DNA from 3 places in the Lactiplantibacillus sp. DA1 genome. Region 1 is predicted to be linked to each of the others. Evidence: riboswitches for the same ligand, from Rfam matches in the RefSeq annotation. Region 1 holds a riboswitch; each other region holds the start of a gene.
What was found. Region 1 has a riboswitch for thiamine pyrophosphate ahead of thiS (sulfur carrier protein ThiS). Riboswitches for the same ligand answer to the same signal wherever they lie in the genome.

Region 1 (10,208 bases):
CGACGTCTTGTCCCAGCCAACGGATACGTTGCGACTTGTTCACCATCCTTCGTGACTAACGTTTCTGGTGACGCTGCCGTCATTTCAAAATCAGCTTGTTTAAAATAACAGTTATACGGTGCCACCGTTTTTTGAAGTTGCTGATAAACTGCCAGCAATGACCCGCTCATGGTCCCCAAACATGGATTAGCATATATCATTTGAAAAATATCGCCCGCATAAATGTGGTGTCGAATTCGATCAACACGCTTCGCATAAGTAGCCTGATCCGCTTGCATCTGTAACGGCTGCTGTAAGTGGAATGGCGGCAAAGCTAACGGTTGTTGTAATTGTTGCATGATGGCGGACAATCTTTGCGTTAATTTAGCTTGCGTTGTCGCATAAGTGGCCGTTAGATGATCTGTTGGAATCAGTTGTGTCAGTCCCAGTTCGTGGTGCCGATGGTCATATACGAGTACACTTGTAACTAAGAATAAGCCCAGATCATCGAGGCCAGTTGTCGCCGCTGATTTTAAATGCAATTTGGGCACAAATTGTTGCACGTATTCGTAACCGAAATATCCCATCAGACCACCGGTAAATGGTGGTAACCCTTGAATTCGTGGCGTTCGATATTGGTTTAGAATGGCTTGTAGCGTCTCATTAGCTGGCCGACCATCCTTGACAAGTCCTTGTCCCGTGAGACTTTGATGCGGTTCAAAACTGAAATAACTATATCGTTGGTGTCGGTCAATCGTTAGTGCAAAACCGTTCCCCATTTGATGAACAATTTTAGCTACCGCGAGTGGATCAAAAGCGGCGAGTGGCCGTTTGACCATTACTGGCACGTAGGGGTAATGATCTTGATAAGCGATTAAGGTTGGTAATGTTGGATTCATGTTGAACCACTCCTCATTAATAAGATATTTTTACTTGAGTTGTGGTTAGTTGCCATCGTTGCTGCATTGAACTGCCTCCCATCAAAAAAATCCGTCCATGACTAATGACAGTCAAGGACGGATTTTTCCGCGGTACCACCTTGGTTGGACACCAAATTCCCCCATTCAGGTTAGACTCGGGTCCCAGCTTAGCGAAATGCAAACACATTCCCGGGAATTGACGGCTCCCTATCGTCGCGAGGTACTAGAACAAAGTTGTTCGTTAATCGCGCCCTCAGTGGTCCATTTAATAATTTGCGTTCGATCGCACTCTCAGCAACGGCGACTCTCTTTACGGGCATCATTATCTTGATCTCCACTTCATCGGTTTCATGGACGAATATTAAGTTGTTATTAACATTAAAACTTGATGAGCGATTTGTCAACACTTTTATTCTAATTTAATATTATTAACTTTTAAATTAGCTCGTATTAGCAAAGGTGCTGCCAAAAAGTCTTGCGGTAATGCCAGACAAAACTACCAGAAGCAAGTCCGATACCCACTAAAACAATAATATTAATCAGCATAGCTACCGCCGCAAACAGATTAATCAACAAACTATAGATCACAATTATCAATACGCCAACTATACTGCAAACTAATAAGTTAAGCATTAGACCAAGATTACCGCCACCACGATTAAACAGTTGCGTCACATTGGTCCAATTCGTCATCCGCAATTGATAATCACGCTTAAAATAATATTGGGCAGCTAGGTACGTGCCCCAAGCAACTCCTAGTATTAAGGCCAAATCTAGGGCTAGTGATGCTCGTCCAGCAATGCCCACCACTAACGCCATCACCATATTAATTATGACTTGAAACCAATAACCCAAGTAAAACTTCTGCCGTAAATAATGGGACATTGGGATAGGCAATGCGCTCACAAAGTCAAAGTTCATTTTATCAAGTGATATAAGGTTACCGACTAAGGAAGTTTGATTAACATTGACAATGGCGGCGGCCATGCCACTGACAAACCAGACACCAATCCAGTTCAGCGATAGTTGGCTAAAATTAGGTGCCGTCCCTGAAAAGAGAATGGTTCCTACTAGAATCAATGGCAACAGGATCGAATTCGTAAATAATTGTAAAACCAAACTGGGTTCTTTCAGTAGCTGGAACTGGTAGGTGCGCAAAAGCTTGTTGAGGTTATGTTGCCGCGAATGCCAACGCTGCGGGGTCGCCGTCAGCACCGTGTTGACTTGGGTTAGTTGGTCAATCAGGTGAGTCAAAACGAACCGACTGGTTAACACTAACAAAATTAGTAAAGCGACGACCAAGCTACCCCAAGTCAGTAGACTCGCCATTGTTAACGGCGTCGTAAAAACTTTAAAAATCGGTACCAACAGGGGTATCACTGTGCGGTCAACCTGCGTGCCGGCGTCAGATGATGATCCGCGATTCATAAAGTAGAGTCCGACTAGCACTAAGACAGCGTTAAGACCTAACATGATATTCATGACCATTTTTTGATGGGCACGAAACACCTTTAGTTTCGTCAAACCAAAGACAATTAAGGCACACAGACATAGCAGTAGGCTCAGTATTAGACCATACATCAAGATTGCCATTACTAATCCTAAAAGCACAAAGATTCCTGCCCGAGTCGCGGTCATGACAAAAATTAAAAATAACGGAATGGTAAAGGGTACCGTGTTAAAGATAACGACTAAAATTTTGCTTACAAAGATCTCTTGATTACGGAACGGTAACGGTAAATATTCAGCTAGGTCATTACCGGCAAAAAAGACGTTATAAATACCTGAAATATTCTGAGAAATTCCTAACAAGATAAATAACGCCACATAAAATGTAAACATGCCCGGTAGCTTGCTAAAATCAAAAGCAAGCATCGTCAAGCCATAGATACCAAGAAACATCAAGGCGTTCAAGTAAAACTGCCGCATTAGCTTCCTACTTAGAGCCGGCCCCGAGGCCCCTTTTTTACGTAACCGATCCGTTAGTTGCGGATTTAACAACCTGAGATTAACGGCTAACAAAACACGTAGCTGGCTTTTATTCATCACGCTCACCCTCAATCGCATCGACTAAGTGATTATCTGTTAGATGCCCAGCCATTTGTAAATAAATTTCCTCAAGCGATTGTTGCGGATATCGAGTTAGTAATTGCGCAACCGAACCGGTATAGATCAATTGTCCCTGCTTCAAAATCGCTAAACGGTCGCATAACTGTTGAGCCGTATCCAGATTATGGGTTGAAAAGATGACTGTCTTGCCTTTAGCCGCATGGGCCTTCATCAAATTTTTTAAATCAAAAGCGGCTTGTGGATCTAGTCCTTGCATCGGTTCATCCAAAATCCAAATGTCAGGATCAGGGAGTAGTGCCCCAATCAAAATGGCTTTTTGGCGCATCCCATGTGAATAGCTAGCCATCGGTTCCTCAGCGTGGTCGGTCATATCGAACAGTGCCACCAACTGTTGCCGCCGCTGTTCAAGCGCAGTCTCTGATTGTTGGTAGGCCGCAGCAATCATATCCCAATATTCCATCGCTGAAAGTTGGAGAAAAATATCGGGTGTGTCTGGCACGTACGAGATCCTTTCCTTAACAGCTTGTCGCTGCTGTTCAAGGTCTAAGCCATCAACCGTGATTGTGCCACTTGTTGGTTTAATAATACTGACTAAACTTTTGATGGTCGTTGACTTACCAGCACCGTTGTGGCCTAAGAAGCCGAAAATCTGGCCGGGTGCAATAGTTAAAGTGAGCTGATCTAATGCCGTCTTCTCCCCATAACGCTTTGTCAATTCGTGAATTTCAATCATATGATTATCCCCCTAGTCATCAGTTATGCTTTATTATACCGGAAGAATCTTAAAACTCGAAAACGGATTGAGTCGGTTGCCAGTAGTGCACTCATCTTTTGCCGCTTACTAATTCTGTCAAAAAACTAACGATTCAGCCATCCATGACTAAATTAAATCAACACATGTAACTTATTAAGACGTCAAAAGCGGCATAAGGAACAAATTGATTGACCAAGCTCACAGCTCACTTTTTATGATCATCGCAGTATAAACTGCGATGATCACGATTAAAACTAGCAAACTTACAATCACATATACCCCACAACTCCATTGGGTTACTTTCAAATCATTTAACGCCATTTTCTGTGCCACTTCCCAAAAATCCATATATTTGTTAACTACTATTAGCTTAGACAATCTCTCAGTTTATGAACCACCTCACACCTATCTTAATTACACGATCAAATTAAACAATTCATCAATCTGATTGCATCAATGTCATTAATATGCTATCTTGGCTTTAAATTAAATAATTATTGTGTCTGGGGTGCCGTTTGGCTGAGACTATACCCATTGAACCTGATCTGGTTAATACCTGCGCAGGAAGACGCACTAGGAATATGCTGACATATTTTTGGAGCAGTCTCTTTTTACGCACGTAGTAATAGAGACTGCTTTTTTGAAATGGAGGCAAATAAATGAACTACCAACTATACTTGGTCACTAATCGATATCACTTTTCAGATGACCAATTTCTTAATAAGATCGATCAAGCTTGCGCAGCCGGCGTTACCTTAGTTCAATTGCGAGAAAAAGAAGTAACTACGCGTCGTTATTACGAACTAGCACGAAAAGTCAAAATCATTACTGACTATTACCATTTGCCATTAATCATTGACGATCGAATTGACATTTGTCAGGCCATAGATGCTGCTGGCGTCCATATTGGTGATGCTGAGTTGCCCGTTACTATTGCCCGTAGAATTTTAGGCACCCACAAAATTTTAGGAGTCTCTGCCAAAACACCAGCTGCAGCTCAGGCCGCCATGCGAGCCGGTGCAGATTATTTAGGTGTTGGTGCAATTTATCCAACCACTACCAAGGTTATCACTCAACTAACTTCGATCGACACACTCATCGCCATCACCAACACGGTTACAATTCCAGTAGTGGCTATTGGTGGTATTACCGATCAACGTTTAGTTGATTTGAATGGCATTAAATTAGCCGGTGTGGCTATGATTAGTGAAATTATGCAAGCAGAAAATATAACCGCTAAAGTCAAAACCTTAAAACGGCACTTAAAGGAGGTGGGTCACTAACTTCAAATTGAACTATATATCGTCTGGGGTGCCAACATGGCTGAGATTATACCCACTGAACCTGATGTAGCTAGTACTACCGAAGGAAGAACGACGCCAATCCAAATGAGCATGGTTTTATTTGGATTGTACATTTTCTCCTTTCTTCGGTGAAAGGAGTTTTTTTGATTATTTTAAACGGCACTAAAATCACCTACATTGCTGGTCAAACACTTGCCCAGCTCATATTGAAGCAAAATATAACCACACAAAATATTGTCGCAGAAATAAATGGCGTCATTATTCATCATAACCAATTTACAAGTACGTTACTACATGCTAACGATCGTATCGAACTCATCACTTTTGTTGGTGGTGGTTAAAACGAAAGGACCAAATCAATGACCATTAATTTTGAAGGAAGCCCTATAAAAACATTCTATTTGGGCATGAAAGAACGCAATGTCGCTAATTCGACTGTTCCCCTACAGGAAGCTCATATTACAATCGCTGGTGCAGGTGGATTAGGTTCTAATGTCGCCATTGCGTTAGCGCGTAGTGGCATCGGTCACTTAACACTCATTGACTTTGACAACGTCGAACCAAGTAATCTCAATCGTCAACAATTCAAAATTAGTCAGATTGGGATGCCCAAAGTGCTAGCACTACAACAAAATTTATTGGAATTTAATCCATTCATCGCGGTCACGACTCTCAATGTTAAAGTCACTCCAGCTAATATTGCGGTGTGCTTTGCTGATTGTGATATCGTCTGTGAAGCCTTCGATGATCCGGCCGCTAAAGCGATGCTATTGGACGGTATCACCCAACACTTTCCAAATAAGCCCTTGGTGATGGGCAACGGGTTGGCTGGCATTCATTCTGCTAATACCATTAAGACGACCCATCCGCTCCCCAATGTCTACATTTGTGGCGACGGTATGACTGCAGGCAACGAAGGGTTAATGGCCCCACGAGTAATGACATGTGCTGGGCACGAAGCAAATGTGATTCTACGCTTACTTATGCACCGATCATAATTGATTCATAAATGAAAGGAACTGATTAATATGCACGCATTAAATGACGACTTAGTTCTTGGTAATAAACACTTCACATCCCGCTTTATTCTCGGCTCAGGCAAGTATTCATATCAACTCATCGATGCTGCTGTTAAACAAGCCGGTGCACAAATCATTACCATGGCATTGCGACGAACTAATCAAGATGAAACAAATATTCTCAATTATATTCCAGATGGGATCACCATTCTTCCAAACACTTCTGGTTGCACGACCGTTGATGAAGCAGTTCGAATGGCGCACCTAGCTCGTGAGCTGAGTGGTAGTCATTTTATTAAATTAGAGGTTATCCCTGATAAAAAATACCTGCTACCGGACAACGCGGCGACAGTCAAAGCCACTGCTATTCTTGCCAATGAAGGCTATACAGTGCTTCCTTATATGTTGCCTGACTTGAACATTGCCCAACAGCTCATGACAGCAGGCGCAGCAGCCATTATGCCATTAGGAGCACCAATTGGAACAAATCAAGGTTTAACTACCCGTGAGTTAATTAAAATACTGATCAATGAAATTGATTTACCAATTATTGTTGATGCCGGCATTGGCCGCCCAAGTCATGCCGCCGAAGCTATGGAGATCGGGGCAGCAGCTGTAATGGCCAATACGGCAATGGCAACAGCTGGCAATATCCCCCTCATGGCGGCGGCATTTAAAAATGCTGTTCAAGCTGGCCGGCAAGGCTTCCTCGCTCAGCCCGGTCGTGTTTTAACAACTCAAGCAGTGGCCTCTTCCCCACTCACTGGGATTAGTTCTTCCAAATGACTATGACACTCACCAATACTATTACCGAGTTGTTGGCACAGTTTACTCACAACAATCCGCATGGTCAAAACCGACTCGTATATAATCAGGCCTGGTTGCGTAATCAACAACGGCTACTAGACCTGGGCCACCAGTTGGGGGCCCAGACTACTGTTGATGCAGTGGGTAACATTTACCTCGATTTTTTAGGCCGTGATCAGACACGAACGATTGCAACCGGGTCCCATATGGATACAGTCGTTAATGGCGGTAAATATGACGGCCTATATGGTATTTTGGGCGGTCTGTGTGCGATTCGTCGGCTGATTACACTTAAGGGGCCACCACCGGTCACACTTAGATTAATCGCTTTTAGTGAAGAAGAAGGGAGTCGGTTTAACGCAGCCTTTACCGGGTCGACTTATTTAATGACACATCAACTGCCTGATTACTTAATCGATGCTACTGGCACATCATTTGCGTCGGCTCGAAAAATCGCCATAGCGCAACTCGGTCATCACGCTGACCAACAAGTCGCTTATTGCACCCGACCCACGACTTTTACAGAATTGCATATTGAACAGGGACCACGCTTAAAAACGGCCGGCAAAAAAATTGGCCTGGTTCAAGGTATTGTAGCCCAACAACGATTGTTAATCACGGCTCACGGTGTGACCAATCATGCAGGAACAACGCCCATGAACCAACGCCAAGATGCAGTTAAACTAGGAAGTCACTTAATCACGAGTCTATATCAATTAGCTGCTCATCATAATGACTTAATACTTACAGTCGGTAAAATAAAAGTAGTTCCTAATGTGACTAACGCGATTGCCGGTACCATGCAATTTTCTGTAGACTTTCGTACTCCTAGCAATGCCACAATGACCGTATTCAACCGGCAATTAACTGCACTGCTTAATAAATTAACCGACGTCACAATTGAATCCACCCTCAAAGTACCAAGTACATGCTTATCTAAACCAATGTTGACAGCTAATATTGATTTAGCACAACGATTATCATTACCTTACCTACAACTTTTTTCAGGCGCCGGCCACGACAGCCAGATTATTAGTTCATCAATCCCGACTGCCATGATTTTTGTTCCAAGTAATCATGGTTATAGTCATTGTCCACAAGAATACACTGCACCTGAAGATTTAGTAACGGGTATAAAAGTATTAATTGCTAGTTTGCACCAGCAAGCCTATTTATGAATGGAAGTTAATGATGTTAACAAAAATAACCTTAACCACTCAAATATTAATTGCCATGATGATTGGTAGTCTACTTGGCATTATTGGTGGACAACACATCGTTGGGATTAAACTCATTGGTGAGGTGTTTTTACGGCTCATTCAAATGGCCGTCACCCCATTGATTTTGTTTTCTGTCATCGAAGCTATTGGAAATTTACCAGGCCATGAATTAGGACGCCTGGGTATTAAAACAGCAGGATGGTTTGCCGTAACAACCCTAGTTGCAGCCTTGATTGGACTAGTCGTTGGCTGGTGGTTCAAACCTGGTCATGATCTCCACTTGCCGTTATCGCAGGCCACTCAGTACCATTTACTTAATCATCATCCTTCGATTAATCAAACAATCTTAGCTTTTTTTCCAACAAATATTTTTGATGCCTTGCAAACAGGCAACACCATTCAAATCATTATTTTCGCCAGCCTGCTTGGAATTGTACTTAGTCAAGAAAATCGCCATCATCAGTATGACAGTTTTTTGGTTATGATTCATCGGCTCAATCATTTGTTTATCCGACTTATCACCCTAATTATGCACTTGGCACCATTTGGAATTGGCGCTTTGATGGCTTGGGTCACTGCAACTAACGGTGTCACCATCATATTACCACTAGCTAAGTTTTTGATCTTACTCGCTGGTAGTAGTTTTATTTTCTTAACCGGCTTATTTGCGTTAGTCATGTGTAATGCCCACTTGCCGCTCCGTGGTCTTCTGCATGGATTCACTAGAATTGTAATGGTTGCTATGACCACAACTTCTTCAGCCGCAACACTTCCCATTGAAATGACTGATGCCGAGGAACGGCTTGGAATCCAAGAATCAATTAGTCAATTAGTATTACCATTAGGCATGGCCCTAAATAGTAACGGCCTAGCAATGTATCTTTCCTTAGCATGTGTCACTTTGAGTCAATTCTATGGACTTAATCTGCCGATTATCACGATGCTCAGAATCGTGACCCTATCGATTGTTGCCTGCTTAGGAACTGTAGTCGTCCCCGGTGGTGGACTTGTTGCCTTAACTATCATCGTTCCCACGCTTGGATTACCACTTGAAACTATTGGTCTATTGGCTGGAATTGACTGGATTGCCGGTATCTTTAGAACTTTATTGAACGTCGTTGGTGACACCACCACGGCTATTCTTATTGCTGCAAACGAACATCAACTCAACCGTGATGTTTATCAATCTAAATAAAGGAGTCTCACCAATGCTATTTTCGACACAATTAAAAACAAATGCTCAGCCAATTCTCAACGCAATTAGCCAGCATCCATTTGTCACTGGCATTGCTGCTGGCCAGTTACCGGCAGCCGCACTTACTTTTTATGTTGAACAAGATTTTAATTATCTTAACGCTTTTATTAAAGTCTATGCAGGTGCCATTCAAAAAAGTACAGATCGTGCAACCATGGCCCTGTTTGCCAACCAAATTGATTTTATTTTAAATAGCGAAATTCATCCCCACCATAACTTTTGCAACGTTGCTGGCGTGGAGTATGAACACCTTCAGCATGCCGAACAAGCCCCAATGACCTATCTTTATAATGAACATATGTATAACGCCATGCGCACAGGTGATTTAATTGACATCGTTGCGGCCATGCTCCCATGTCCATGGACTTATCATGTAATTGGGCAACAACTTGTTGCCGCTGGCTGTAACCGTCCTGATAACCCTTTCACACCCTGGATAAATTTCTACGCGAACTTATCAACGACAGAACAATCCAGTACGAATTTAGATGACCACTTATTTGCTTTGATTGATGAGCAAGCTGAATTATATCAAAACAATCGTCTTAATATTGTTGAACAGCGCTTTTTACGCAGTTGTGAGCTCGAATGGCAATTCTGGGAACAAGCTTATCGACAGAGTAATTGGCGATTCAACAGTCATTAAGAGTAACACACCAGTGAGTGATGATAAAACTCTAGATATAGCTGAATAATTAGTTATTATTAACACTGATTATTTCAATCAAATCAACCGAAAACTAAAAATAAGCGATGCTGCACAAGCTTTTATTTAAAACCTAAGTGACGAAATTTGATAATCTGTATCACCTAGCTTTTTGATTTAATCGTTAACTATGGGTCTAAAATATCTGTTGCTAGTAATTGAATAAAAACTTGA
Region 2 (10,208 bases), on a different contig from region 1:
AACAGAATTGACTTACCCGCACTAGATGCAGCTTGAATCCCAAGTGGTGTCAAAATACCTTGGTTAATCGCGTTATTTAAGAATAAAATCTTGGCCGGTTCAATGAAGACGTTGGCTAATGGTAATAGCTTCATCTTAATGATCCAGTCAACACCGGCAGCCATAGCAGCACTTGCACCAGCAACCAATGGGCCGATTGCAAAGTAACCCAGGATTGCTAGTAACATCCCGATAATCCCAGCGGAGAAGTTGTTAACCAACATTTCAAACCCGCTCTTAATCTTATCAGAAATGGCATCATCCCACTTCTTAATGCACCAACCACCTAAAGGTCCCATAATCATGGCACCGATAAACATTGGAATCGAAGAACCAACAATGACACCCATAGTAGCGATCGCACCAACGACCCCACCACGGTGACCGGCAAACAAAGTCCCACCAGTAAACGCTATCAATAATGGCAATAAATAATGAACCATGGGCTGAATCATCTTAGCTAATCCAGCGTTTGGCCACCAACCACCGGCCATAAAGATGGCGGTAATTAAACCCCAAGCAATGAAGGCACCGATGTTCGGCATAACCATATTACTTAGTGCACTCCCAAATTTTTGAACGCGAGCCTTAACGCCCAGTTTCTTTTTCGCAACAGGAGCGCTTTGGGTTGCATTCGTATTTACATTTTCACTCATCAGGTAAAGCTCCTTCCTTTTTCTTAACAACTTAATCATATCCGCCGTGGTAAGCGGTTTCAAGAACTTCTAGGTAGACCCGTGGCACAGGAAACTGTGCCAGAATTAAACTCAAAGATTCACAAACAAATAAGTTGGCACAAAATTCTACAACGCTGTCAAAACAGTAACAATAGCAATATCGATAAATTGTCCGTATCAGTTATGATTGCATTTTCACAAATGATTTTAATTAATCGACACACTTTATGACCGATATGATTCTCATCAATTTATTATTTTGTCGCTAAAATTCAAGATGCCGTTGAATTTCGCCACCAAGCTCCTATACTTATAGATAACTAAGGAGTGACCTATTAATGAAGAAAGATTCAGATTGTACCGAAATATTGGTTGGGAAAGCTGCTAGCATGGATGGTTCGACCATCGTTGCCCGCAACGAAGATGGCTACGGCCCAATTAATCCGATTAAGTTTATTGTGCACGAAGCCCACGACCAAACTAACGCCAGCTACACTTCCGTAACTACCGGCGTCACCGTTCCGCTGCCTGATCATGCCTACCGCTACACCGCAACCCCCCAAGCCGATCAAAGTGATGGGCAGTACGAGGAAGCTGGGATCAACGAATTAAACGTCGGGATGAGCGCAACTGAAACCACTGCCACCAATGCCCGCGTACTCGGTTACGATCCGCTCGTCCATGATGGCGTAGATGAAGAAGCCATGGTCACCCTCGTTTTACCCTACATTAAAAGTGCTAAGGAAGGTGTCCAACGCTTAGGCGCCCTAATCGAAAAATACGGGACTGGTGAAAGCAACAGTATCGCCTTTAACGATCACGATGATATCTGGTTGTTCGAAACCGCTGGTGGTCACCATTGGGGGGCAGTTCGGATGCCCGAAGACACCTACGCAATTGTTCCCAACCAAACCGTGGTGCAAGAGATGGATCTCAACGATACCGACAATTTCCTAGGTGCCAGTGATTTAGTGGACTTCGTTGAAAAGTATCACCTCAACCCAACACCCGGTCACTTTAATTTCCGTGAAATCTTCGGTACCCAAAGTGAGGCGGATGCTTATTACAACACTCCACGGACATGGTATGGTCAAAAACTATTTAATCCCGAAATCCAACAGAATCCCACTGATCAAAACATGCCGCTATTCCGACAACCAAACAAAAAATTGGCTATTGAAGACGTCCAGTTCTTCTTGTCTTCACACTATAACGGGACGCCTTACGATCCATTTGGCACTTTCGCTTCTGGTAACGCCCGTGAACAAACACGTTACCGGTCTATCGCGATGGATCGCAATCAGTGCTCATCTATTCTGCAAATCCGGAATGACGTACCTGCTAAGCAAGCCGCCATTCAATGGATCGCACTAGGTTTCTTCGCTTACGCCCCATACGTGCCCTTCTTTACCAACATCAATGACACGCCGATTGATTATCGCAATACAACTAGCACGGTCAGCGTTGATAACGTCTACTGGTTATCAAAAACGCTCTCCGTCTTGATTGAACCACACTGGCATGAATTTTCTGAAACGGTCAATGCCTATCGCGACGGTTGTCAATCATATGCCCGTAGCCGGGTTGCCGCAACCGACGCAGCCATTGCCGGCAATCCGACCGATTTCTTGACCAAAGCCAATAGCGAAACCGCCGCCGAAATTTCCAACCGGACCCATGCGTTGTTTGATACTTTGGTTAAGCAAGGGCTGTTGTTATCGAAAACGACTTGGGAAAAAGGACAAAATCTATAAATAAGCCAAAAATGATTCGACTGCTAACTATCCTAGTAGTCGAATCATTTTTTACTTTACATGAGTACTTATTAAAAAGCCGTGCTTCACAACGCAATCGTTATGAAGCACGGCTTTCAAATCATTTTTAGCTTAATTAAAATTAATACTTCTTGCTTAACTTGCTAGCAGCCGCTTCGTCAATGATAACGGTAACGTCTGGATGGTTTTGCAAGATACTTGCTGGTAATTCAGGAGTGTCTGGACCTTCAATCATACCCTTAACCGCATCAGCCTTGTTTTCGCCGAAGGCTTCGAGCAATAAATGCTTGCTCTTCATGATGGAAGCTAAGCCCATTGAGAAAGCTTGCTTAGGAACATCATTTTCGCTGGCGAAGAACCGCGCGTTAGCTTCAATCGTTGATTCAGTTAAATCAACCACGTGCGTCGTAATATCGCGAGGAGTACCTGGTTCGTTAAAACCAATGTGACCATTACGGCCAATCCCTAAGATTTGTAAGTCAATTGGGTGTTCGTCAATCACTTTGTCGTAACGCTTAACTTCAGCTTCTGGATCTGAAGCTAAACCGTTTGGCAAGAATGATTCCTTAAATGGCTTGTCATTGAATAAATGTGTTTGCATGAAGTATTTATAACTTTGGTCGTTGTCTGGTGCAATCCCAACGTATTCATCCAAGTTAACGGATGTGCAGTCACTGAAATCTAAGTCACTATTAACGATTTCTTTGTAAGTTGTAACGGGTGTCGAACCAGTTGCCAACCCAAATACTTTCGCACCATTGTCTAAAGCATTCTTAAATACTTTGTAGCCTTCTTTTCCGCCGGCAGCTTGATCCTTTACTACGATAACTTTCATAATTAACTGACTCCCTCTTTGTTTGGTATAGTCCAATTGTATATTGGTCTAGACTAAAATTCAAGAGGTTTGTCTGAAATATTTCACTTTTATTTTTTGCAATCGTTATCATTGTTAAACTGTCAAGCCAAACTCCTTTAATAAATTAATTGTATTTTTCGATAATTTTGCCTATACTTAACATGTTCGTAACTCCGTGGAACGTGAGAAACTCCACGACTAGCCAAGGCTGCAAAGCCATTGGCTATTTTTTTTGCGCTCATACACCTACGCCAACCATTTATTTGTTCACGTTTCAATCAAACTATCCAATATTTACATTGCAATTGGTAACGGCTAAAATTAACTTTGTACGGAAGATATATATTACATAAAGGGAGGTGTTAACCGCGAATCATGTCAAGCAATACCGGTTAATGGCCGGATTCTCACAAAAAGAACTCGCCAGCAAGACTGGCATCACCCGTCAAACCCTGAGCTTGATTGAAAAGGGCACCTATAACCCATCACTGAAACTCTGCCTCAACCTCTGTCACGCACTCAACCAAACACTCGATACTGTCTTTTGGGTCGAACTCAGTTAGGAGATCCCTACCATGAAAAAGATTCGTGACGAACGTTTAATTTTACAAAATTTCAAGAACATTCGCACCACGTTGTTAATTGAGAATAGTGCTATCTTACTGATTTTATTTTGGCAAGGCTGGCAAAAAAACAATCTTCAGCAGGCCTTTACGTACGACAATCCGTTGTATATTGTCCTGATGATTGCCGTTTTTACCATGATTGTTCTATCTGTTAATGTCAGCACTCCAATGGCAGACAAACCCAAACGGTCATGGCGCTACCTTGGCCTGTGGGCACTCCTCGAATTAATCGGTTTCACCGCCCTATTTTACTTTCTGATTGCGACAAATCAGCCGTTCATTAGTCTGCTTGCTGGCATCGCCCTGACCGCCGTCACTAGCGGTATCATGCTGTATATTAATCACCTGCGTGATTGTGATTAATATCAGCTATCGACTAGCTGGTACCATTCTAATCACATTTGCGGTAAACTATTCCCAGAAATTCAACGGAGACGAGGTTTTTGCTATGGAACCAACTTTTAACAAAATGACTGCGGCCGGCTACCATGCCATCGAACAGGAAATTGAGGACTTAAAGCAACAACGGCCCGAGCGAATCAGAATTCTGGCTGCAGCAGCAGCACTGGGTGATCGTTCTGAAAATGCCGAGTATAGTAGTGCCAAACGAGACTTGGGTCGCTTAGAAAGTCGCCTGCGTTATCTCAACAAGCAGTTGCAGTACGCCCAAATCGTCCAACCGGCTGACAACGATCAACTCGATATCGGTAAATTCGTGACCATTGAATTTCTGGATGATCATGACCAAATCACCTATCAATTAGTGGGGAAACAGGAAGCCAATCTCGAACAACAAAAAATCTCATTCACATCTCCCATCGGTCAAGCGCTCGCTAATCATACTGTTGACGATGTGGTCACTGTGAACGCACCGAACGGGGCTTATCAAGTTAAGGTAATCGCGGTTAAGCGCGCGTAATAAAATAGTTATGCCAATCGATCGGAAGCTTATCTTTATTTTTTTGAATCAAAAATACACTTTCTGAAGCGTATACGTGTTAAAATAAAGGCAGTAAAAAAGCCGGTACGTTAATACCGACTTGAATCAAGGCCCGCTCTAAGAGCAGTTGGCTTTAAATTTAGATAATCAAAGAACAGTCACCCAATACCGGCCAAAGTTTTGGGGTGGCTATTTTTTGTTTCTGGAGTTCCATACCTGATACATCGCTAGTGCGATGCTCAAAATGATTTGCAAGAAAGCAAACCAAACAGGTAGAGTGACCACGGCTGAAAACCTTTCCTAGTGTGGGAAACGTATTTGTCATACTACCACGACCTTTCAAGATGAAAACAGCCAACCGCCCTTAAAACATACCTATAAACACATTTTACCAGATAGTGGCTCACAGCTACACAGTTAGCATTTTGTATGATTAAAAAAGCCAATCGCTACTGCACCATGTATTGCGATTACGCTGATATCACAAACCAATCATCAACAAGCAGTTGTCCATAAAAAGATAGCGACGAGTTATCATCACAACGTCGCTATCTTTTTTCTATATCATTCAAATTAAAATTCCTGGTACACTGCTGGATCTTGATTATTCAAGCGACCATCCGCTTGGTTCAAGCCATTAATTGTTGCCATATCAGCTGCACTGATTTCAAAATCAAACACGTCCATATTACCTGCTTGACGGCTCGGCGTTGACGACTTCGGAATCGGCAAGGTCCCTAACTGTAGTTCCCACCGTAAAATCAACTGACCAACATTTTTATGGTAGTGCGCTGCAATCTCTTTGAGCGTCTCATTTTGAAGCATCTCACTCGCCCGGCCAAGAGGACTCCAATCTTGCGTCAAAATACCGTGTGCTTGATCATAATCCCGTTGTGCCTGCTGGTTAAAGTACGGATGTAATTCGACCTGATTAATGACGGGTAAAACACCCGTTTCTTTGTTTAACCGTTCTAAATGTTCTGGTAAGAAATTCGAGACCCCAATCGAACGAATCAAGCCTAACTTCTGGGCATCAATCAGTGCCTGCCAAGCTTCAACATAATGGTCTTCCTTAGGGTTAGGCCAATGAATCAAATATAAATCATAATAATCCAGGCCAGCTCGATATAATGATTCTTGAATCGTATTGATAGCTTCCGTGTAGGTGTGGTGGCGACCAGGAAGTTTTGATGAAATCAAGAGTTCCGAACGCGGTACTGACGAACGCCGAACCGCTTCACCAACAGCCCCTTCATTTTCATAGTTGAAGGCCGTATCTAATAATCGGTAGCCGCGATCAATCGCTGAGTCGATCACTTGCACACCATGAGCACCATTCAGTTTATATGTTCCAAAGCCAATTTTAGGTACCGTTAAACCATCACGTAACGTATAAGTTTCCAACTTAAGCCACTTCTTTCTTCTAAATTAAACTATCATTGTTAAATTATCGTTAATCTTCTGAACGATCAGCCAAGGCATCACGAATCGCTGCTTCAAATGTTGCCGGCCTTGTCGTTGGGGCGTAGCGTTCGAGCACACGGCCATCACGACCAATCAGGAATTTTGTAAAGTTCCACTTGATTCGACCATGGCCAGCCGCCTGTTTGAGGTAAGTAAATAACGGATCAGCGTCATCACCATTGACCATCACCCGTTTGGTCATGGGGAATGTTACCCCATAGTGCCGTTGACAATAGTCATGGGTCTCATCGTCATCCGCCTTTTCTTGATGAAATTGATTGGATGGCAATCCCAAGACCACTAGGCCCTCCTGCTGATACTTCTGATAAAGTTCTTCTAATCCTTTAAATTGCGGCGCCAAGCCACAGTTGCTAGCCGTATTCACGATTAGCAAGACTTGACCGCGATATTGTGACAAGTCAAGCGACGCACCACTCATCTCAGTTTCTGTAAAATCATACACTGATTCTGCCATCGAGATACCTCCTAAGATTATTAATCAATTAAGTTACTTTACCCATAGTAAACCACAAAATTGTGACTTTTCATCATACTTTGCTCTCATCCTGAGAATATTGATTGCGCTTACCGCTCTTATCCGTTACACTAAACGTATCATTCATAGCAACTGGGGTGCCATCACGGCTGAGATAATACCCATTGAACCTGAATCTGGACAATGCCAGCGCAGGGAGCAATGCTTTTATTTGGGGAACCATCAATTCAGACTTAGCCGCCTGCCACCAATACTCGTGGTAGGCGTTTTTTGTCGCTTAGATGCGTGAATGACAAACTACTTTTGGGAGGATTTAACAATGAAATGGGTTAAATCATGGTACTTGAACGATATTATTTTACTGGCACTAATTGGTATTTTCTTTGGTGCCATCTTTATGGGGACTAATTTTGTTTATAACATTTTAAGTGCGGCCCTGACACCATTTGGTCTAAGCGGTCTGGCTAATGAACTACTACTTGGCTTATGGTGCATGCCCGGCATGTTAGCTGGCTACCTTATTCGACTAAAGGGTTCGGCAACGCTAGGTGAGCTCCTCGCAGCAACCGTCGAAATGTTTTTCGGTGGTCAATGGGGCATCACCACATTGATTTCTGGTGTCGTGCAAGGATTTGGGGCCGAACTAGGTTATATCGTCACTGGCTACAAACACTATGACTGGTTAGGCTTAACGGCTGCGGCCGCAACAACTACTGTGGTCACCTTTGGTTGGGACCTTGCCCGTAATGGTTACTATAAATTACAGCTATGGCTCTTAATCTTATACGTGGTCGTTCGCTTTATTTCGATGTTTGTTTTTGGGGGTCTGCTAACTAAAACCATCACTGACCTACTTGATCGCAGCCATGTTTTAAAATCAACGCACTAATACACTTTATAAAATGGAGGCTTTCTCGAATGGCTAGTATCGTGCTGAATAATTTAACTTACACCTATCCACAGGCGTCGACACCCATTCTGGATCGCGTAACCCTAACACTACCACGGCAAAGTTTCATCCTATTGACGGGGCCATCGGGAACAGGTAAGTCGACGCTCCTAAAGCTGATTGCAGGCTTACTACCCCTGACTCCAGCTCACGGCACCATTACCTTTGATGGTCAGTCATTAACTGCTAGCAACGCTAATCAGCGCACACAACGCGTCGCGATGATGTTTCAGAATCCTAATCAGCAGTTTGCCATGGATACCGTTGAAAATGAACTAATTTTTGCACTTGAGAACTTACAAGTACCTCGTGACCAAATACCGGCCCGCTTACTTAGTGCACTTGACTTTGTCGGTATCCGAAACTTGCAGTCACGACTTTTAAATCATTTATCCGGTGGCGAGAAACAGAAGGTGGCCCTTGCCATCATTGTTGCTATGGACAGCGATGTCATCCTACTTGATGAACCCTTTGCTAGTGTCGATCCTGCCGCACGAGCCGGCTTGTTAGACCGGCTCGTGGAACTACGCAATCAACATGGGAAGACAATCATCTTGGCGGATCATGACCTAACAGGTTACGAACAGCTCGTCGATCAAGTCGTCCAAATCAAGGACCAGCACTTACAGCTCATTGACCGCACCACCTGGTCTGAGTTATTTTCAGCCTTTACTGAGCAGCCACAACGGTCATGGTCAGCACCGCAACGCGTTGAACGCCCTTGTTTTCAACTTGATCACGTCACTTTACAGGCAGGTGATCGCCAACTATTAGTACCGACAACGCGTCAATTGTTAGCACAACACAATACGCTGATCACGGGTCCTAACGGTAGTGGTAAATCCACGTTATTTGAAGCCCTCGTCCGTCTGCATCCCTATACTGGCGAAATTCGTTACGAAGGGACACCTATCGACAAGCTAAAACGCAAACGCTATGCCCGCCACGTCGCCTTGCTTTTTCAGGACGCTGAGACCCAGTTTTTAAACATCACGGTCGCTGAAGAACTGGCTCAAAGTAAACGCTATGCGTATGGCGACTACTTTACCGCGGACCGTATTCAAACGGCCTTAGTGCAACTCAACTTATCCGGTCGTGATGAACAAGTCATCTATACTTTGAGTGAGGGACAGAAAAAGAAACTACAAATTCTGCTCATGTTAATCATGCAGTCACCAGTTCTACTCATGGATGAACCCTTAAAAGGGCTAGATTTGCATTCGATCAATGCCCTGGTCGCGTTATTACAGACCACCCAAGCGGCAACTAAGCAGACGCTGATTATTATTAGTCACCAGTTAACCGGCCTGATGCCATTGATTGACTATCAGCTACACTTTGAAAATCACCATTTAGATTGGGTGGTGCGATCATGAATCCTAGCATGAAATTATTATTACTACTCATCATTGCGCTAGAAATTTCATTCACGACAATTGTAAGTTTGAACGTGGCACTGATTATTCTGGCACTGATTTACCTGCTCGGTCACCGAACTCGGCTTCGAACATTAGGGTGGTTGCTACTCATTCCGTTGCTACCAGCAATTGGACTTTGGAGTACCCAGTACATTAACGGTAGCGGTGACAAGACTTTGATGGCCTGGGTCCTGTTCACACGAATCTATGCGTTTGTTTTTACGGGCGCTACTTTTACGCTCACGACTGACGTCTTACAATTAACCGATTCGCTTGAGCAAAACTGGCATTTACCCGCCAAATTTGCATATGGCGTCCTCGCCGCGTATAACTTGGTACCACGGATTCAGCACGAAGTTCAAGTGATTCGGGCTGCTGGTCTGATGCGTGGGCAGGTCCTGTCCTTCTGGTCGCCACAGCTCTACTTTAAAGCAATTTTGGTCTCTATCAATTGGTCGCAGAACCTTGCCCAGGCCATGCGCTCCCATGGTTTTGTCGAAGATGCACCCCGCACTCACTATCGTCAGATTCCACTGACTAAGTTGGATTGGACCATTGTGATTAGCGGCGTCTTGCTTTTACAAGTCGGCGCCTTCGTCATTCCGTGGCGCTAGTGGTCTCATTCACTGAATAAGCACTAAATTAAAACAGGTTTTCTCAATTATGAGAAAACCTGTTTTTGGGTAATATTCCCCACTTAGGTCGGGACACACTAACAACAAGTTGACCTTAATTCATGCTTTCAGCCGATCAATTTGTTGCCGTAATGCCTGAATAGCAGCTGTAGAAGACGTCGGGTCTGCCATTAATTGATCATACTTGAACTGAAGTACTGCTAAGTCAGCTTCTACCGCTTTAGGCACTTTAACAACTTTGTCAGGATCAACTAATTGGTGCGTCTCGAATTGCAACACCCGAGTAGCAACGGCCTGGCGAAACGGTTCATCATGTGAAACAAAAATTACCGT
Region 3 (10,208 bases), on a different contig from region 1:
TTAGTGGTGATATGTTTCTGGGCGCGTTACTCGATTTAGGACTTGATTTTGAGCAATTAAAAACCGAATTGGCTAAGTTACACGTGCACGGTTATGAATTAACGCAGCAACGGGAAGCCCAGAGTAGCATCTATGGCACGAGCTTTGATGTTCAGGTTGCGGGTGGTAAGGACCATGGTTTTGTGGAACATCACCATCATCAGCATGAAGCTGGGCATCATCATGATCATGAAGCGCGTCATTTAGCTGATATTGAGGCGTTAATTGACGGCAGTGACTTATCAGATACCGTGAAACACCACGCGAAAGCGATCTTTATGGAAATTGCGCAAGCGGAAGCAACGGTTCATCACATGCCACTAGCTGAAGTTCATTTCCATGAAGTGGGTGCGTTGGATTCGATTGTTGATATTGTGGGTTGCTGTATTGGGTTGGAATTGATGCAGATTGATACCATCATGGCTTCCCCGTTAAGCGATGGCAGTGGTTTTATTAACGTTGCCCATGGTCAGATGCCAGTTCCCGTACCGGCCGTGATGCAGATGCGAGTTGGTAGTGCCATTCCGATTCAACAACGGTTGGATGTGCATACTGAATTGATTACCCCCACTGGGATGGGCTTGGTCAAGACGCTCGTACGTGAATTCGGACCGTTACCGGAAAATGCCGTGCCAACTAAAGTTGGTTATGGGTTTGGTAAACGGGACACGGGTGGTTTCAATGCACTGCGAGCCGTATTATTCGAAAAAAAAAACTAAGTCAGCAAATCGTTAACCGGACGGCCGATGCTGTCTTAATGATTGAGGCTAATCTGGATGATCAGACGGGTGAAGGACTGGGGTACGTGATGAACCAGTTATTAACGGCGGGCGCATACGATGTGTTCTTCACGCCCATTCAGATGAAGAAAGATCGGCCGGCGACCAAGTTAACGGTTTTGGGAAACGTTAACGATAAGGACTTGCTGACTAAGTTGATTTTACAAGAAACGACGACGATTGGTGTACGTTACCAGACGTGGCAACGTACTATTATGCAACGGCACTTCCTAACGGTCGCAACGCCGTACGGTGATGTTCAAGTTAAAGTGGCGACATATCAAGATATTGAGAAGAAGATGCCGGAATATGCGGATTGTGCCCAGCTGGCGCAGCAATTTCATATTCCGTTTAGAACGGTCTACCAGGCAGCCTTAGTGGCGGTAGATCAATTAGATGAGGAGGCGTAATTTTTTGGTACATCAGTTGATTGCTGAATTTATGGGCACAGCCCTAATGATTATTTTTGGGGTGGGTGTTCATTGTAGTTCCGTATTAAAGGGAACCAAGTATCGGGGTTCCGGTCATATTTTTGCCATTACAACTTGGGGTTTTGGGATTAGCGTTGCCTTATTCATTTTTGGCAATGTTTGCATTAACCCGGCAATGGTTTTGGCGCAGTGTCTATTAGGAAATATCGCATGGTCTTTATTTATTCCGTATTCCGTTGCGGAAGTGCTTGGTGGGGTCGTGGGCTCAGTGATCGTTTGGATCATGTATGCTGATCATTTTAAAGCCTCAACAGATGAGATTTCACCCATTACAATTCGGAACTTATTCTGTACGGCACCAGCCGTTCGTAACTTACCGCGGAATTTCTTTGTGGAATTATTTGATACATTTATTTTTATTTCGGGTATTTTAGCGATTTCTGAGATTAAAACGCCGGGAATCGTGCCAATTGGCGTTGGCCTACTTGTATGGGCCATTGGGATGGGACTTGGTGGTCCAACTGGGTTCGCAATGAACTTAGCTCGAGATATGGGGCCCCGGATTGCCCACGCCATCTTACCAATTGCCAATAAAGCCGATAGTGATTGGCAATACGGTATCATTGTGCCAGGAATTGCGCCCTTTGTCGGGGCAGCAATTGCCGCTTGGTTTATGCATGGCTTTTTTGGAATTAATTAAATTAAATAGAAGAAGGGTTTTATTATGGCAACATTAGCAACAAAAAAAGCAACGTTAGTAGCAGCATTAAAGGATTTACAACGGGTCACCGTGGCCTTTTCTGGTGGGATCGACAGTACCTTAGTTTTGAAGATGGCCCTCGATGTTTTAGGCCGTGACAATGTGACCGCTGTGGTTGCGAACTCTGAATTATTTACGGATGAAGAATTCGATAAAGCGATGAGTTTAGCCGAAGAACTAGGTGCTAACGTTCAAGGAACTACGCTAGACTACTTGAGCGATGACCACATCAAGAACAACACGCCTGATAGCTGGTACTATGCGAAGAAGATGTTCTACAGCCGGTTGAATGACATTGCGGCTAATAACGGTAGTGCCGCTGTCTTAGACGGTATGATCAAGAATGATGAAAATGATTATCGTCCTGGTTTGAAGGCCCGTAGTGAAGCGGGGGCCCGGAGCTTGTTACAAGAAGCTGATTTCTTCAAGACTGACGTTCGGGCCTTGGCACAAGAACTCGGTTTGATGAACTGGAATAAAGTGGCGTCATGCTCTGTATCTTCACGGTTCCCATACGGGACGACGTTGACACATGACAATATTGCTCAAGTGATGGCCGCCGAAAAATATTTGCGTAGTTTAGGTTTTCCAACGGTCCGGGTTCGCTTCCACGATGATATTGCGCGGATCGAATTACCAGAAGCACGGATTGGTGATTTCTTAGTCTTTAACGACCGCGTTAACCGTCAATTACAATCACTTGGATTCCGCTACGTTACCCTTGACTTAGGCGGCTTCCGTAGTGGTCGGATGAATGATACGTTGACCAAGGCACAATTGGCCACTTTTGCCTAGGTCTAATCAAATTAGTGATAGTGGTGTCGGGATTAATCGGCGATGGGCGACTGAGCGGCGGTGATCATGACTCATCCGCCCATCCGATGGTAGTCGTAACCCCAGCCGATACGCACACGTTGCGGTTATCACCAGACACCCCAAAAACGCAGTTCAAGGCCGCCCTTGAACTGCGTTTTTCGTATCTTCATTTTTAGATCAACAGGCGTCAAAAGTCACGACGAGTTTGCCAACGACTTGACCAGCTTGTAGTTGTTGCAAACCAGTTACAAGTTGGTCACGGTGCAAGACCTGAGTAATTAGTGGGTCGACCTTGCCAGCTTGGACCAAAGCTAATAAGGCAGCGGTCATTTGCCCAAGATCGGCAACTTGCGCTGGGTTACCGCTACGGTGGGCGCCACCGAGGTCCAATTTACTGATAGTTACCACTTGATTACTTAGAAAGTGGTCCGGAGTTGCTAATACACAGACAAGCTGGCCGTTGTAAGCTAAGCGCGGTAGGTCCGCATCAGCATGACCAATGGTATTAATGATCAGATCAACACCGTGCTGCTGCGTTAGGTCTTGAATGCGTGTGGTCACATCTTCATGATGATAATCGATTTGGGCATCGGGATGCAGTGGTGCCACGAAGGCTTGCTTGTGTTGTGAAACAGTTGTAAAGACAGTCTTACCAGCAGCTTTCGCGAGTTGAATCGCCATACTGCCTACACCGCCTGCACCTGCATGAATCAGCACAGTTTGCGCGGCATTTAAATTGGCTTTGCGTAGGAGGGCCTGATAAGCCGTCAATCCAGCGCAGAGACTAGCGGCGGCTGTTTCAAAGCTCATAGTCGTTGGAATCTTAGCTAGCACGGCTGCTGGTAAACTCACGTATTCGGCAAACGTCCCATTATTGGCGAGATTAGCGTGCCCACAAACTCGTTCGCCAGGCCGAAAATTAGTGACCTCAGCGCCAACCGCCTCCACGATTCCAGCTGTGTCTAGTCCTAGTGTGTGTGGATATTGCCAGGCGGCGTTACCCGCCGCAACTAATTTAAAATCTACCGGATTGAGCCCGACTGCTTGGGTCTTGATCAACACCTCAGTTGGCCCGAGGTTGGGCATGGGCCGTTCTTGCCATTGCAGCTGTTCTATAGTTTGAGCGGATGGATCTGGCACAACCAGTGCTTGCATCTTCAATCACTCTTTCCTTAAAGACATATTTGCTTTTTATTATAACCGGTTGTGGCGGTGAATTTAAACTTTAATGCCTAATTAATTAAGCAGCAATGAGGGTGATTCGGCTAACGGAAAGGTTGACGTTAGCGGTTACAATCGTTAGACTAAGGCTAGTAATTGAATATTTTTAAACACTAGGGGTGTCCAAAAATGGGCTGAGATGGTGCTGTAAGTACCGATCCCTTTGAACCTGTAAGCTCAAACTTGCGTAGGAAAGTGTCACAGCTAATGTTAGCGGCCACTGGATCAATGCATGTTGATTGGTGGCCGTTTTTAATTGGCGTGACGGTCAATGAGGAGGAGAATTGCTATGGAATTACAATTATTGAATACTTTACGGGATCACAATCCGATTGTTTTTAACATTGCCAATTTTGTTACGGTTCAAGACGTTGCCAATGGGCTAAACGCGTTAGGGGCCTCGCCAATTATGTCAGCTGAAGTCCAAGAAGCGGAGACGATGGTCCAAATTGCCGGGGCAGTTTGCATTAATTTAGGAACCTTGACCACCACCCAGATTGATCAAATGCGAGTGGTTGGTAAGCTTGCTAATCAGTATCATAAGCCAGTCGTTCTTGATCCGGTGGCCGTCGGGGCGGTCCCTTATCGAAAAGAAGTCGCGCTAGCATTACTATCTGATTTTCAAGTCGATGTTATTCGGGGCAATGCTGGTGAAATTGCGGCATTGGCTGGCATGGATTGGCAAGCGAAGGGCATTGATGCGGGGAGCGGTCAGGGCGACCTGGTTGAAATTGCTCAAGCTTGTGCACAGCAATTCCAATGCTGTGTCATATTGTCGGGACCTACTGATGTTATTACGGATGGTCAGCACGTGGCTAAAGTCGCTAATGGTACCCCGCTCTTCCAACGTCACGTGGGCTCGGGCGATTTACTTTCTAGTATCGTCGCGGCTTTTACAGCCGTTAGTCCAACCGATATTTACCAGGCGGCGCAAGTGGCTTGCTTAGTCTTAGCGGGGGCGGGGGAACTGGTCGCCAGTCAGCTGACGGCCGATCGTCCCGCCACATTTGCCACTGATTTGATTGACCGGTTGAGCTTAGTGACAGTGTCAGAAATTCAAACAATTGCTAAAGTTGATTAAATATAATGAAGGAGCGCGAGATTTAATGAATGAATTTCCACAAGTGGCAACGATTGCTGGTACGGACAGTGGCGGCGGTGCCGGTGTCATGGCCGATTTAAAAACGATGCAGGCGCGTCACGTTTTTGGTACCGCGGTAGTCGTTGCCGTGACAGCTCAAAATACATTGGGAGTCCAAGATTTTATGGCAATGCCAACGAAGCTCATTGACGAACAATTTGCTTCGTTAGCAGCTGACTTAGACATTCGCGCTTGCAAAACGGGGATGCTTGCGGATGCTGAACACGTCCATGCCGTTGTTGAGAACTTGAAACGAGTTGATTTTGGGCCGCTAACAGTTGATCCAGTCATGATTGCGAAAGGCGGGGCGGCGTTATTAGCCGCGGATGCGATTAAAACGGTTCGCGACGAACTGCTCCCGTTAGCGACTGTTGTGACGCCGAATTTGCCGGAAGCAGAACGATTAACCGGTCAGGCAATCACTAGTAATCAAGCGATGGTTACAGCTGGACATGCGCTACAGGGGTTAGGTGCTGACAATGTCATTATTAAAGGTGGTCATGGTGATAATCCTGATTTAGCTAATGACTTCGTATTGTTGGCTGACGGGACCGCCTTTTGGCTTTCGGCTCCACGGATTGATACGGTGCGGACCCACGGCACGGGAGATACTCTATCGGCATGTATTACCGCCGAATTAGCAAAAGGACGGTCAATGGCTGCGGCCATTAAAACGGCTAAGGCGTACGTTGCTGGGACGATTCAGGATGGTATCCAGGTCGGGCATGGTCATGGCCCGTTGAATCATTGGGCAACCCCAAGTGAGCAGGTGATCGTTCATGACGCTTAAATTTGAACCCACACAATTACGTGCTTATTTTGTGTGCGGGACACAAGACGTGCCGGGACAGGATCTAAATGTGGTCGTCCAAACGGCCTTGGATGCAGGCATCACGGCATTCCAATACCGAGATAAAGGTAATAGCCAGTTGACTACGGCTGAGCGTTTTGCATTGGGGCAGCAATTGCGGGAACGCTGTGCGCAAGCGCACGTTCCCTTTATCGTCGATGATGATGTCGAGCTGGCACTCGCACTGCAAGCAGATGGGGTCCACGTTGGTCAAAAGGACGACCGGGTGACACAAGTTATTCAACGGGTCGCTAATCAAATGTTTGTCGGTTTGTCTTGTTCAACCTTAGCTGAAGTGCAGACTGCTAACCAATTGAAAGGCATTGCCTACCTTGGTAGTGGTCCCATCTTTCCAACGACATCTAAGGCCGATGCGGATCCAGTAGTCGGTCTGACGGGGTTGCGACAATTAGTCATGACTGCATCCTGTCCCGTTGTCGCCATTGGCGGAATTACTGTCGCGCAACTGCCAGTTATTGCGGCTACTGGTGCGGCTGGCGCTGCGGTGATCTCAATGTTAACGCGTAGTCCCGATATGGCCGCCACGGTCAAGGCGATGCTCACGGCTACGGAGGTGCACTGATGAAACATGACGGGATTTTTCGGAGCCAATTTTTACTGTGGCTCGGTGCGGCTATCTCAATTGCTGAAATCCTAACAGGTACGCTGATGGCACCACTGGGGCTGACACGCGGATTGGCTGCGATTGTATTGGGGCACTTGATCGGCTGTGGCCTGTTCTTGGTTCCAGCCGGCTATTTGGGGGCTAAATTGCACCAGTCCGCGCTAGCGTCAGCTCAACTGGCTTTTGGTCGCGGCGGGGTGTTACTAGCGTCAGGACTCAACGCCTTGCAACTCGTTGGCTGGACGGCGGTGATGATCGTCAATGCTCAGTTAGCCATGAACAGTATTAGTGGAAAGCTATTTGGCTTTCGAAGTCCGCTATTAATGGCAACCATCGTGGCGATTTTGATTATTGCGTGGTTGCTCATGGGTAGTCAGTTACTGTTCAAAATCAACAATGCCGTTGTGGGCTTGTTGGTGCTCGGGACGGTGTTAATGCTCGTAATGGTATTTATGGCACCGACAACTAGTCAGTCGGTATCAACGACTAGTATGACGTTTGGGCAAGCAGTGGAATTGAACGTTACGATGGCACTCTCATGGTTGCCACTAATTGGTGATTATACCCAGCGTGTTGATCGTCCTTTACCAGTCGCACTAGTCAGCGCGGGTGGCTATATGTTAGGCAGTTTAGTGATGTTTGTGACGGGGCTATTAGTTGTGTTACGGACAGGGCAAACTGATATCACGGCATTGCTGACGCGGTCCGGTTTAGGATTGGTTGCATTGCTGATTATCGTTTTCTCAACGGTGACGACGACATTTTTAGATACTTATTCGGCCGCCACGAGTTTGGCTAATCTGACCGGTAGCCGCCATGTTAATCGATTAGCCGTTGGTGTGACGGTAGTTGGGCTATTGATTGCGCTGACGGTTGCCATGACGTATTATCAGAACTTCCTGTATTTGATTGGTTCGGTCTTCACACCGCTATATGCTATTATCTTCGTCACGTACTTTGTGCGGCACGCTACGTTACCATACTGGTTGAACTTTTGCTGGTGGATTGTGGGGATTGTCGCCTATTATCAGTTACAGGCCATTGATTTCATTGGTGGCACGACGCTATTAGTATTGGTTGGGCTGAGCATCGCCGTCTGGTTGACGGGAATTATCGTCAAACCAACCGAGCTCGAATATCGCGAGCTTAGTCATTGACAATTAGATGTAAAAAGTAAATGATAATCCCATTGGTAATACGCATGTTACCGTGGGATTTTTTTGAGAGAGGGCGACAGAATGGTTAAACCGATAATTGGAATCGCACCAGGCGTTGTGACAGTGAACAGCCAGATGTTCCCAGGGCGGGTCCGTGATTATGTGAATCGTGATTATTTAAAATCAGTAACGAATAATGGCGGCGTGCCATTGGTATTACCGGTAACGACCGACGCAACGACGATTGAACAGTACGTTGGAATGATCGATGGTCTACTACTTTGTGGTGGTGCAGATGTGGCGCCATTGACGTATGGGGAGGAACCCCAGCCTAAATTGGGTGGGGTAGATCCGGAACGGGATCAGTATGAAATTGCGCTGATTCGTGCCACCCACGCCGTTGGTAAACCGGTGCTCGGTATCTGTCGGGGCTTACAAATCTTAAACGTGTGCTATGGTGGCAATCTTTATCAGGATATGAGTGAACTGCCAGCTGGTCAGGGTACCTTAAAACACATGCAAGGACAATTGGCCGCTTACGGCATGCATCACGTGGAGGTCGTACCAGGTACGACCTTAGCTGAATATTTAGGCACCACTAGTGACGCAATCACGGTCAATTCATTTCATCATCAGGCCGTGAAACAGGTGGCAACGGGCTTTCAGGTGGTGGCCCAAAGTGCGGATCAGGTTGTTGAAGCAATTGAGGCGACAGCTGGTGGTCTACAGTTGGGTGTCCAGTGGCATCCGGAAATGATGCAACAGGTAAACTCCATGCAGGCGCGGTTGTTTGCGGCGTTTGTGCGGGCTTGTGTGGCGTAGATAGCATTGACTAGCAAGTTGATAAAATAGGGCGTGGTTATTCTGAATTGTAGGATAACCACGTTTTTAATGTGCGGCCGCAAAACTAATTAATGTTTCACGTGAAACATCTGAAATGGTGATGGCAACGATAACTAATCCAAGATATTGTAAGCTGACGTGTAAAACAATTCGTAAAGCTGTTAATACTGGTAACGCTTTCGTATAATGGAATAAAGTTATTGCTAAGGGGGTGACCGCTATGGAACAAATTGAAGCTGGCATGAGCGTAATGACGTTGAAGAAGCAGACCTATCGGGTTATCGCTGTGATTAATCAGGGGCAAGAACTGTTAGTTCGCGCCCACGAGCCAGAAACAGCTGACATTGAAATAATTCCAGTGACCACAGTTGTTCAAGTAACTGAACAAAATTCAACAGGCGATGCAGCCGTCGCATTGGCTACAGTCACGGTCGTTGGCGAACGGTATGTCGATGATATTGTGGCAACGTTAACGACGCTCAGAGTGGGTATGGCGGTGTTGCTCCAGCGAGAAAGTGGCAATCAATACGATGATAATGCGATCTCGGTGTGGACGTTGCAACATGCTAAGTTAGGCTACATTGCCCGGTATCAGAACCAGCCGTACGCGGCACTGATGGATCAGGGGCAACGATTGTATGGCATCGTGACGGTATTGGATCAGCAAAAACAGCATCTTGAATTGATGCTATGGCGGACTACTGCAGTCCCGAGTCCGATTGAGGCGTTACAAATTCGCCAACGATTAACTAAGCCGAGGGCAAATTTAGGGGCGGTGCCAACGCATTCGTTACAGACACCGTTAGGAACAATTGTCATGATGTGCAATGGTCACCCGATTAAGTATCAGCAGGTTCCGTTATCGCCATGGTTGACGCCCACTGATGAATTACACGTCACCAAACGTTATCTATTAACGCCTGATTGGTCACAAGTGCCGCCGGACAGCCTCATTACTTGTCAAGTGACGGCGAAGGCCGACGTGGTTCAGCGGTGGCAAAATGAACACATTTCAGCAGCGGTCTTAACGAACGCTAGTAGCTTTTATGTGGTTGGTATCAGTGCTCAAACCAAGACGGGGCTGAATGATAACTTGGTCGATGATGCCGCGCAACCCGCGGTTATTTACCGGGTTGGCCAGGTTAGTGCACATATGCAGGCCGGCTTCATGGTCAGCTGGGCGCCGTTTGGTGATCCGCGCGTACAACCAGCACTGAAATTAGCATTGCACTTCTCCTCACAACCGCTAGTTCCTTACCATCCAGTAACACCTAGTCGCACCAACGCGACGTTTACGCAGCAAGAGTTGGCAGCCTTGTTAGTCTCCGCATTACCAAATTATCAGGGTGGTCAACGCCTAGAACCAAGTGTGACAGCGATAACGGTAGAAAAATTGCGGCAGACGTTAGGTGATCAGACGTATCATGCGCTGGCGAATTATCAGCGTCATGTTCAGCTAGTTGCGGGTAGTACGGAAGGTGTCAACGAGACCTTGTTACAGGCGTTGATTCATGCAGTCACGTATCATGAGTTGACGACCATGCAC

Region 2: another riboswitch for thiamine pyrophosphate. It lies ahead of RXV91_RS12145 (ECF transporter S component); the one in region 1 lies ahead of thiS (sulfur carrier protein ThiS).
Region 3: another riboswitch for thiamine pyrophosphate. It lies ahead of thiM (hydroxyethylthiazole kinase); the one in region 1 lies ahead of thiS (sulfur carrier protein ThiS).

Annotation. Positions count from the first base shown of each region.
Region 1 covers NZ_JAWHTQ010000002.1:3,753-13,960, reverse strand. Annotated here, with positions in the region: gene RXV91_RS02635 (anthranilate synthase component I family protein) at 1-878, opposite strand, end outside; gene RXV91_RS02630 (ABC transporter permease) at 1,350-2,945, opposite strand; gene RXV91_RS02625 (ABC transporter ATP-binding protein) at 2,938-3,702, opposite strand; TPP riboswitch at 4,218-4,307, shown strand; gene thiE (thiamine phosphate synthase) at 4,383-5,006, shown strand; TPP riboswitch at 5,021-5,112, shown strand; gene thiS (sulfur carrier protein ThiS) at 5,156-5,368, shown strand; gene thiF (sulfur carrier protein ThiS adenylyltransferase ThiF) at 5,387-6,025, shown strand; gene RXV91_RS02605 (thiazole synthase) at 6,056-6,832, shown strand; gene RXV91_RS02600 (Zn-dependent hydrolase) at 6,835-8,031, shown strand; gene RXV91_RS02595 (dicarboxylate/amino acid:cation symporter) at 8,042-9,268, shown strand; gene tenA (thiaminase II) at 9,282-9,974, shown strand.
Region 2 covers NZ_JAWHTQ010000007.1:137,248-147,455, forward strand. Annotated here, with positions in the region: gene RXV91_RS12105 (PTS mannitol-specific transporter subunit IIBC) at 1-695, opposite strand, end outside; gene RXV91_RS12110 (C69 family dipeptidase) at 1,055-2,470, shown strand; gene RXV91_RS12115 (glucosamine-6-phosphate deaminase) at 2,613-3,326, opposite strand; gene RXV91_RS12120 (helix-turn-helix transcriptional regulator) at 3,707-3,910, shown strand; gene RXV91_RS12125 (hypothetical protein) at 3,923-4,336, shown strand; gene greA (transcription elongation factor GreA) at 4,422-4,892, shown strand; gene RXV91_RS12135 (aldo/keto reductase) at 5,487-6,317, opposite strand; gene RXV91_RS12140 (glutathione peroxidase) at 6,367-6,852, opposite strand; TPP riboswitch at 6,997-7,090, shown strand; gene RXV91_RS12145 (ECF transporter S component) at 7,193-7,762, shown strand; gene RXV91_RS12150 (ABC transporter ATP-binding protein) at 7,792-9,198, shown strand; gene RXV91_RS12155 (energy-coupling factor transporter transmembrane protein EcfT) at 9,195-9,854, shown strand; gene RXV91_RS12160 (ABC-F family ATP-binding cassette domain-containing protein) at 9,975-10,208, opposite strand, start outside.
Region 3 covers NZ_JAWHTQ010000009.1:442-10,649, reverse strand. Annotated here, with positions in the region: gene RXV91_RS13535 (LarC family nickel insertion protein) at 1-758, shown strand, start outside; gene larC (nickel insertion protein) at 797-1,228, shown strand; gene larD (D/L-lactic acid transporter LarD) at 1,233-1,949, shown strand; gene larE (ATP-dependent sacrificial sulfur transferase LarE) at 1,974-2,804, shown strand; gene RXV91_RS13515 (zinc-binding dehydrogenase) at 3,003-3,980, opposite strand; TPP riboswitch at 4,152-4,257, shown strand; gene thiM (hydroxyethylthiazole kinase) at 4,336-5,127, shown strand; gene thiD (bifunctional hydroxymethylpyrimidine kinase/phosphomethylpyrimidine kinase) at 5,153-5,977, shown strand; gene thiE (thiamine phosphate synthase) at 5,967-6,620, shown strand; gene cytX (putative hydroxymethylpyrimidine transporter CytX) at 6,620-7,819, shown strand; gene RXV91_RS13490 (gamma-glutamyl-gamma-aminobutyrate hydrolase family protein) at 7,901-8,641, shown strand; gene RXV91_RS13485 (hypothetical protein) at 8,708-8,905, opposite strand; gene RXV91_RS13480 (HIRAN domain-containing protein) at 8,883-10,208, shown strand, end outside.